4 regions of the Bradyrhizobium sp. 87 genome follow, and region 1 is predicted to be linked to each of the others. Evidence: predicted binding sites of a transcription regulator. Region 1 holds the regulator's gene; each other region holds the start of a gene.
The links. The regulator PhoB, encoded in region 1, activates phosphate uptake and scavenging genes when phosphate is short. The targets are predictions, from matches to a motif close to TGTCATNNANCTGTCAT.
Positions count from the first base shown of each region.

Region 2: the regulator PhoB is predicted to act here: its motif matches at 968-984, upstream of phnF (phosphonate metabolism transcriptional regulator PhnF).
Region 3: the regulator PhoB is predicted to act here: its motif matches at 1,461-1,477, upstream of IVB50_RS21240 (UDP-2,3-diacylglucosamine diphosphatase).
Region 4: the regulator PhoB is predicted to act here: its motif matches at 1,204-1,220, upstream of IVB50_RS24365 (DUF47 domain-containing protein).

Region 1 is NZ_JADPIQ010000048.1:725,434-727,630, reverse strand. It holds gene IVB50_RS12940 (GcrA family cell cycle regulator) at 33-545, shown strand; gene phoB (phosphate regulon transcriptional regulator PhoB) at 784-1,491, opposite strand; gene phoU (phosphate signaling complex protein PhoU) at 1,514-2,197, opposite strand, start outside.
Region 2 is NZ_JADPIQ010000128.1:237,208-239,404, reverse strand. It holds gene phnH (phosphonate C-P lyase system protein PhnH) at 1-430, opposite strand, end outside; gene phnG (phosphonate C-P lyase system protein PhnG) at 435-899, opposite strand; gene phnF (phosphonate metabolism transcriptional regulator PhnF) at 1,018-1,749, shown strand; gene phnE (phosphonate ABC transporter, permease protein PhnE) at 1,914-2,197, opposite strand, start outside.
Region 3 is NZ_JADPIQ010000086.1:86,402-88,598, reverse strand. It holds partial or broken gene IVB50_RS21245 (glycosyltransferase family 1 protein) at 1-611, opposite strand, end outside; gene IVB50_RS21240 (UDP-2,3-diacylglucosamine diphosphatase) at 625-1,437, opposite strand; gene thiD (bifunctional hydroxymethylpyrimidine kinase/phosphomethylpyrimidine kinase) at 1,644-2,197, opposite strand, start outside.
Region 4 is NZ_JADPIQ010000090.1:351,647-353,843, reverse strand. It holds gene IVB50_RS24375 (branched-chain amino acid ABC transporter permease) at 1-136, shown strand, start outside; gene IVB50_RS24370 (branched-chain amino acid ABC transporter permease) at 138-1,106, shown strand; gene IVB50_RS24365 (DUF47 domain-containing protein) at 1,265-1,909, shown strand; gene IVB50_RS24360 (inorganic phosphate transporter) at 1,925-2,197, shown strand, end outside.

The DNA.
Region 1 (2,197 bases):
GATGGCTGGCGCGCAGCGAGGGAAAGGGTGCAATGACGGTTTTGACCTGGTCCGATGATCGCGTCGAGCAGCTGAAAAAGCTCTGGGAGGCCGGACTTTCGGCCAGCCAGATCGCGGCGGAGCTCGGCAATGTGACCCGCAATGCCGTGATCGGCAAAGTGCACAGGCTCGGCCTTTCGGGCCGCGCCAAGAGCCCATCATCGGCAGCGCCGCGGCCGCGCAAGGCGCGCCCCGCGCAGCACATGATGCGGGTGAGCCGCCCGATCTCGCGCGGCAACACCGCGCTGGCGCAGGCCTTCGAGGTCGAGGCTGAGCCGGATCCGGTCACCTACGACAACGTGGTGCCGATGAGCCAGCGGCTGTCGCTGCTGGAATTGAACGAGGCGACCTGCCACTGGCCGGTCGGCGATCCCTCGAGCCCGGACTTCTTCTTCTGCGGTGGAAGGGCGCTGTCCGGACTGCCCTATTGCGCCCAGCACTCGCGCGTTGCGTACCAGCCCGCGTCGGATCGGCGCCGCGCACCGGTAAAGCCGGGTCCCCGTTAGTCGTCACGCGAAGACAGTTCAACAATTTCAGTGTCGTCCCGGCCTAGTGCGCAATTGCGCACGGGGGGCCGGGACCCATACTCCGAGCACGCAATAATCGTGCGGAAGGGGTCACTCCGAGTCTTCGCCAAACCACGTTCGGTGGTTATGGGTCCCGGATCAGCGCTCGCTTCGCTCGCTTGTCCGGGACGACGGCTGAGAATGCAGGGACAGCTCGCCAACAAACAAGCCTGCAACCCTACACCTGCTCCGCCTTCGCGAAGCGATCATCCAGCGCGTAGCCGGCGCCGCGGACGGTGCGGATCGGGTCCTGCTCGCGGCCGAGATTGAGCAGCTTGCGCAGGCGGCCGATATGCACGTCGACGGTGCGCTCGTCGATATAGATGTCGCGGCCCCAGACGCTGTCGAGCAGCTGCTCGCGCGAGAACACCCGTCCCGGATGCTCCAGGAAGAACTCCAGCAGGCGATATTCGGTCGGACCGAGATCGATCGGCCGGCCCGAGCGCGCCACGCGGCGCTTGTCACGGTCGAGCTCGATGTCGCCAAAAGCAAGGACGGTGGCGAGGCGCTCCGGGCTCGCGCGCCGCAGCAGGCCTTTCACGCGCGCCAGCAGCTCCGGCACCGAGAACGGCTTGACGATGTAATCGTCGGCGCCGGTCGCAAGACCCCGCACCCGCTCGCTCTCCTCGCCGCGCGCGGTGAGCATGATGATCGGGAGCTGCTTGGTCTCGGGACGGGTGCGAAGCCGCCGGCACAATTCGATGCCTGACAGGCCCGGCAGCATCCAGTCGAGCACGATCAGATCGGGGATGTGCTCCTTGAGGCGGGTGTCGGCGTCGTCGCCGCGCATCACCGTCTCGACGTCATAGCCGTCGCCTTCGAGGTTGTAGCGGAGAAGCTCGGTCAGGGCTTCCTCGTCCTCAACCACCATAATGCGTGCGCCCATCGGGTCGTCGCTCCTTAAGTCTTCAGGTGTTCGGTACCGTGTTGGCAAAGGTCGTCATGTCGCCCTTCGGCCGCTTGTCGGTGATCGCCTGGCCCTCGATCATGTAGAACACGGTCTCGGCGATATTGGTGGCGTGGTCGCCGATCCGCTCGATGTTCTTGGCGCAGAACATCAGATGGATGCAGAACGAGATATTGCGCGGATCCTCCATCATGTAGGTGAGGAGTTCGCGGAACAGCGAGGTGCAGATGGCGTCGACTTCCTCGTCGCCCTTCCACACCGCCATCGCCGCCGGCAAATCATGCGCGGCATAGGCGTCCAGCACCGACTTGACCTGCTGCTGCACGAGGTCGGTCATGTGCTCGAGGCCGCGGAACAGCTTGAGCGGATGGAAGTCCGTCTCCAGCGCCGCGACGCGCTTGCCCATGTTCTTGGCGAGGTCGCCGATGCGCTCGAGATCGGTCGCGACGCGCATGGCGCCGACGATCTCGCGCAGATCGACCGCCATCGGCTGGCGGCGGGCGATGGTGAGCACCGCACGCTCCTCGATGCGCTTCTGCAGCGCGTCGAGCTCGGTGTCGATGGCGACGACGCGCTGGCCGAGCGGGACGTCGCGGCGGATCAGCGCGTCGACGGACTCGACGATCATGCGCTCGGCGATGCCGCCCATCTCGGCGACCAGGCGAGTGAGTTCCTGGAGGTCGGT
Region 2 (2,197 bases), on a different contig from region 1:
GCAGCTCGAAGCTGCGTCCCGAATCGAGACTCTCGACCTGCAGGATCAACGTGGTCGACCGATCCGGATATTCGCTGGTGCCGAGCGCGAAGCGCTCCAGCGAAGGCAGCGCCCCGCCGTCGCTGATCAGCGCGAAGCTGGCGATGGAAGAATCCTGCACCACCGGCGCACCAGTATGGAATTTCAGCCATTTCACGACGTCGGAAGTCTCATGCATGCGCGCATCGAGCCAGAGCGGCGTGTCGTGATCGAACAGCGTCAGCGCGATCGCGGCCGTCCCGCGCATCATCACACGAGGCGCTCCTGATGTCGGCACGATGCGCTGCACCGATCCCGGCCGCGCCATCGCGTCCATGACCGAGCGAAAGGTCGATTGCGCCGACAAGACCTTATCGGCGAACCCCGGCGGCAGTTCCGCAATCGTGGTCATGATCTCACCCCTCACCGCGCACCATGGTGTAGAAATCAACCTTCGTCGCGGCGGTCTGGGCCGCCACCTGCTTGCGCCTGACCATCAGCTGCTCACGCAACGGCGCGATAATGTCCCGCTCCACCGCGGCGCCGAAATCGCTGGACTGCACCAGGGCATCGCACAGCGCGATCAGCCGCGCCTTCTCGCCGTCGCGGCCGAGCGTGTAGCCGAAACCGACCTCGCCGCTCGCAAGCCGCACCGCGGCGCGCGACACCGTGGCTTCACCGAGGTTGAACGGCGCACCATCGCCGCCGACCCGGCCGCGCAGCATGACGAGGCCGTTTTCCGGCGCGCGCAGATCCTGATGCGCCGGCAAAGCGAGAGCGTGGAGGCGAGCGGCGATCTCGCCCGCCTCCGCGTGCGCCAGCACGGACATTGCGGCCTTGCGCTGGGCTTGCTGATTATTGTGCTGGGTCACCGCATCCACCGACTTCTCTGCAGAACTTGCCGAATCCAAGTTGTCTATGATACTAGACAACTTGATACGGGAGCGCCATGACTGTTTCGTGACAAAGGCGTGATTTCTGGAGTAGCTTCCCGGCCACATGAGCATGCAGGACACAGCCTCCTCCGGCGTCGCGTTGTGGCGCCTCGTTGCCGACGGCATCGAGCGCGGCATCGCCGACGGCCGCTTTGCGGCGGGCGACAAGCTGCCGGGCGAGGTGGAGATCGCCGAAACCTATCGCGTCAACCGCCACACCGTGCGACGCGCGCTGGCCGCGCTTGCCGAGCGCGGCATCGTGCGGGCAGAACGCGGCAGCGGAACCTATGTCGAGGCGCAGAAGCTCGCTTATCCACTGCGCTCGCGGACCCGTTTCTCCGAGATCGTCGGCGCGGACGGCCGCGAACCGCATGGCCGGCTGATCGAGGCGTCCGCTGACGTTGCGACCCGCGAACTCGCGCGGGAGCTTGGCCTCAAGACCGGCGCACCGCTGGTCCGGATCGAGGCGATGCGCCTCGCCGACCGCACGCCGATCTGTGTCTCCACGACGTGGCTATCGGCACAGCTATTCCCCGCTGCGGGCGACGTCTTTGCCGCGACCCGCTCGATGACGAAATTGCTCGAGCATTACGGCGTCCGGGACTATCGCCGCGGCGCGACCCGGATCACCGCCGGTATCGTCGACGCAACCGACGCCGCACGGCTCGATCTGGCGCTGGGACGGCCGATCCTGGTGGTCGACGCCACCGATCACGATCTCGACGGCAAGCCGCTGGTCACCAAGCATTCGCGCTTTGCGGCGGAGCGGGTGGAATTTCTGGTGGAGAACGGGTGAACTGGCTGCCCTCTGCCCCTCTCCCCTTGCGGGAGAGGGTGGCTCGCCGCGCTAGCGGCGAGACGGGTGAGGGGTTGCCTCCGCGCACTGATCTGAATTGAGGATGCAGACCCCTCATCCGGCGCTTCGCGCCACCTTCTCCCACAAGGGGAGAAGGAAGAAGGTTACGCCACCGCCCGCCGCCCGATAATCGCAAAACGCAATTTGCCCGAAACGAAATCGATCGCGGCGACTGCGACCAGGATCATCAGGATCAGGAACGACACCTTCTGCCATTCCAGCACGCGGATCTGCTCGGCGAGCTGGAGGCCGATGCCGCCGGCGCCGACGATGCCGATGATGGTGGCCGAGCGCGTATTCGACTCGATGAAATAGAGCACCTGCCCGGCAATCACGGGCAGGACCTGCGGCAGCAGGCCGAAGCGAATCTCGTGCAGCGCGCTACCGC
Region 3 (2,197 bases), on a different contig from region 1:
GTGCCGGGCAGGTCGAGCTCGAGGAACGCCTCGAGATTCTTCTCCACGGCAACGCGGCCGACCGAGAGGAACACCGGCGCCGGCAGGCAGAGATCAATCGGGCGGGGATGGAACAGATGGGTGTCGACGCCGCGGGGCCACAGCACGACATTGTCGAAGCCGCGCTCGGTCAGTTCGCTGGCGAGCGCCGGCGTTGCCGCCATCACGGCGCGGCTGGGGCTATGGAATCGGCACAGCGCCCGCCAGATCAGCGAGCCCGGCACCGGCACGCGGGCGCGGACATATTCGGGAAAGCGGGTGTGGAAGCTGGTCGTGAAGGGCAGCTTGCGCTGCCGGCAATAGCGGCGGACCATCAGGCCGATCGGCCCCTCCGTCGCGATGTGGATGCTGTCCGGGCGCGCCTCTTCGATCAGCTTCGCGATTCTGCCCGGGCGCGGCATGGCCACCCGCACGTCCCGATAGCTCGGCATCGCAAAGGTGCGGAACGATTGTGGCGTCAGGAACGAGAAATCGACGTCGAGACTTTTGGCGGCGTCGGCAAGTTTGGTCAGCGTCCGAACCACACCGTTGACTTGCGGGTGCCAGGCGTCGGTCGCGACCAGGATGCGCATCAGGCTGCCTTTGTCATGCAGCTCTGGCTGCGACCTGCGGGACCTGTGCCGGCTTCTCGGCCTGGTCCGCCCAGGTGATGATCTCGAAACGGCCGTCGTCGTGCTCGACCAGCGCCGTACAGCTCTCGACCCAGTCGCCGCAATTCATGTAGCGGATTCCGCCCTCGTCGCGGATCACCGCGTAATGGATGTGACCGCAGATCACGCCGTCGGCGTCGTGGCGCCGTGCCTCGGCAGCGAGTGCCTGCTCGAATGCGCCGATATAGTTGACGGCGTTCTTGACCTTCTGCTTGGCCCATTGCGACAGCGACCAATACGGCACCTTGAACATGCGCCGGAAGAAGTTGACGAAGCGATTGAGCTGAATCGCGAAATCGTAGACCTTGTCGCCGAGATGGGCGAGCCAGCGTGCGTTCTGCACCACGAGGTCGAAGATGTCACCGTGGATGACGAGATAACGCCTGCCGTCCGCGCCGATGTGGACGGTGTTCTCGACCACGTCGATGCCGCCGAAATGCGTGCCGTAATAGTTGCGCAGGAACTCATCGTGATTGCCGGGGATGTAGATGACCTTGGCGCCCTTGCGCGCCTTGCGCAAAAGCTTCTGCACGAGGTCGTTATGCGATTGGGGCCAATGCCAGCTCGATTTCAGCGCCCAGCCGTCGACGATATCGCCGACGAGATAGATCGTGTCGGCGTCGTGGAAACGCAGGAAATCGAGCAGAAGATCGGCTTGAGAACCGCGGGCTCCGAGATGAACGTCGGAGATGAACAACGTGCGAAAGCGCCGCTCCGGGCTCTCGTCACTCACATCGTAACTTCCCATGCGCCAGCCTGTAACAATGTCCCGTGACAGGGGGATGACCAATCGAACCTTTGAGGCACCCTCAGATACGAATCGCGCTTGCCTCGCCCACCCCGCGAATATCAGTCGCATGCGACAATCAGGCGACATGGCGTCGCGGCAGCCTCCGCAAGAAGCCGGAGCTGCATGGCGGGACGGACTAGCGGTGGCGCGCTCGCGAGCGGCGTTCAGTAAAATTTGTGGAAATGATGGACCGGGCCGTGGCCGTGGCCGACGCTGAAGCGATCAGCGGCCGCGATCGCCGCGCTGATCCAGGTCTTGGCGTTGCGCACGGCACGCTCGAGATCCTCGCCCCTGGCGAGCCCGGCGGCGACCGCCGAGGACAGCGAACAGCCGGTGCCATGGGTGTTGCGAGTGGCAACGCGCGGCGCGGCGAGCGCGATCGTGGTGCTGGCATCGACGAGATAATCGATACTCTCGGCGCCCTCGCCGTGCCCCCCCTTGATCAGGACCGCCCGGCAGCCGAGCGCCAGTAGCCGGCGTCCTTGGCTCTCGATCTCGAGCTCACTTGTCGCGACCGGCTCGTCGAGCAGAGCCGCGGCCTCGGGCAGATTGGGTGTGATCACCGAGGCCAGCGGCATCAGTTTGATGCGCAGGGCGTCGACCGCTTCGGACGCGAGCAGGCGATCACCCGATGTCGCCACCATCACGGGATCGAGCACGATATGCCGGGGCGCCCAGCGCGACAGCGCGGCCGCAATCGCATCGATGCTGGTCGCTT
Region 4 (2,197 bases), on a different contig from region 1:
CACCGGCTTCGCGCTCGGTGTGATCGAAGGCCTGACCAAATATTTCTACCCCGAGGCCTCCAACACCGTCGTGTTCGTGCTGATGGTGCTGGTGCTCTTGGTGAAGCCAACGGGATTGACGGGAAGGGCGGCCTGATATGACAGCCTTGACGGACGACACGCTGCCGGTAACCCCGCGCGCGATCCGCGACGAGATGATCGTGTTCGTGGTGATGGCGCTGCTGCTGGCTTCGGTGCCATTCACGGGGGTCTACCCGTTCTTCGTGATGCAGGCGCTGTGCTTCGCGCTGCTCGCCTGCGCCTTCAACCTGCTGATCGGCTACGGCGGTTTGCTGTCCTTCGGCCATGCGATGTTCCTGGGCACGGCCGGCTATTGCAGCGCGCATGCGCTGAAAGTATGGGCGCTGCCGCCGGAACTCGGCATCCTCGTCGGGGTCGCCGGTGCCTTCGTGCTCTCGCTCATCACGGGCTATATCTCGATCCGCCGCCAGGGCATCTATTTCTCGATGATCACGCTGGCGCTGTCGCAGCTCTTGTACTTCATCTACCTCCAGGCGCCGTTCACCCATGGCGAAGACGGCATCCAGGGCATTCCGCAGGGACGCATGTTCGGCGTCTTCGATCTGACCAAGCCCACCGTGCTCTACTACGTGGTGCTGGTCGGTTTCCTCGCCGGCTTCCTGCTGATCTTCCGCATCATCAACTCGCCGTTCGGCGAAGTCCTCAAGGCGATCCGCGAGAACGAGCCGCGCGCGATCTCGCTGGGTTACCGCACCGATCAGTACAAGTTCCTGGCTTTCGTCCTGTCGGGCACGCTGGCCGGCTTTGCCGGTGCGCTGAAAGTCTTCGTGGCGCAGAATGCCTCGCTCACCGACGTGCACTGGTCGATGTCGGGCGAAGTCGTGCTGATGACGCTGGTCGGCGGACTCGGAACCGTCTTCGGTCCCGTGGTCGGTGCCTTCGTGATCATCGCCATGCAGCAATATCTGGCGGGGTTCGGCCAATGGGTGACCGTGATCCAGGGCTCGATCTTCGTGATCTGCGTGCTCACCTTCCGCCGTGGCGTCATCGGCGAAATCGCGCATTACTTCCGGCGGTCGCTGTAAGTCGTTGATATAATAGAAGATGTGTTGACGCGCGAAAGCGGTGGATGATCCGGCTCCACGGGCGTGAGGTGGCACGCGCGTGGATCGAAAATGGTCTATGACAGTTTCATGACGGCCCGCTTGGGCCAGGCCATCATCCAACCGGTAGTCTCTCCCCCATGATGCGATTGTTTCGCGCTTTCCTGCCGAAGGAAGAACGGTTCTTCGACCTGTTCGACCGCCACGCCCAGACCGTGATCCAGGGCTCGATCGCGCTCCAGAGCATGCTCAACGGGGGCGAGGAGACGCCGGTCTATTGCCAGCGCGTCAACCAGTTCGAGAACGATGCCGACAACATCACCCGTGAGGTGCTGACCGCGGTGCGCCGCACCTTCATCACCCCGTTCGACCGCGGCGACATCAAGAACCTGATCACCTCGATGGACGACGCCATCGACCAGATGCAGCAGACCGCCAAGGCCGTGATGCTGTTCGAGGTCCGCAGCTTCGAGCCGCCGATGCGGGAGATCGGCGGGCTTCTGATCGAATGCGCCAATCTGGTCGGCCGCGCGCTGCCGCTGATGCAGAAGATCGGTCAGAACGTGGCCATGCTGACCGCGATCACGGAAGAGCTTGGCAAGCTGGAAGGCCGCGTCGACGATCTCCATGATATCGGGCTGAAGGAACTGTTCCTCAAGCATCGCGGCGGCAACGCGATGGATTTCATCGTCGGCGCAGAGATCTACGACCATCTCGAGAAAGTCGCCGACCGCTTCGACGACGTCGCGAACGAGATCAACAGCATCGTCATCGAGCAAGTTTAGGGCAGGGGCCACGCCGTGGATGTTGCGTTGGGTCTTCCCGTCCTGGTCGGATTGATCGCCGTCGCGCTGCTGTTCGACTTCCTGAACGGCCTGCACGACGCCGCCAATTCGATCGCGACCATCGTCTCGACCCGCGTATTGCGGCCGCAATACGCGGTGTTCTGGGCCGCGTTCTTCAACTTCGTCGCCTTCATGGTGTTCGGGCTGCACGTTGCCCAGACTATCGGCACCGGCATCATCGATCCCGCGATCGTGGATGCTCAGGTGATCTTCGCCGCGCTCGTCGGC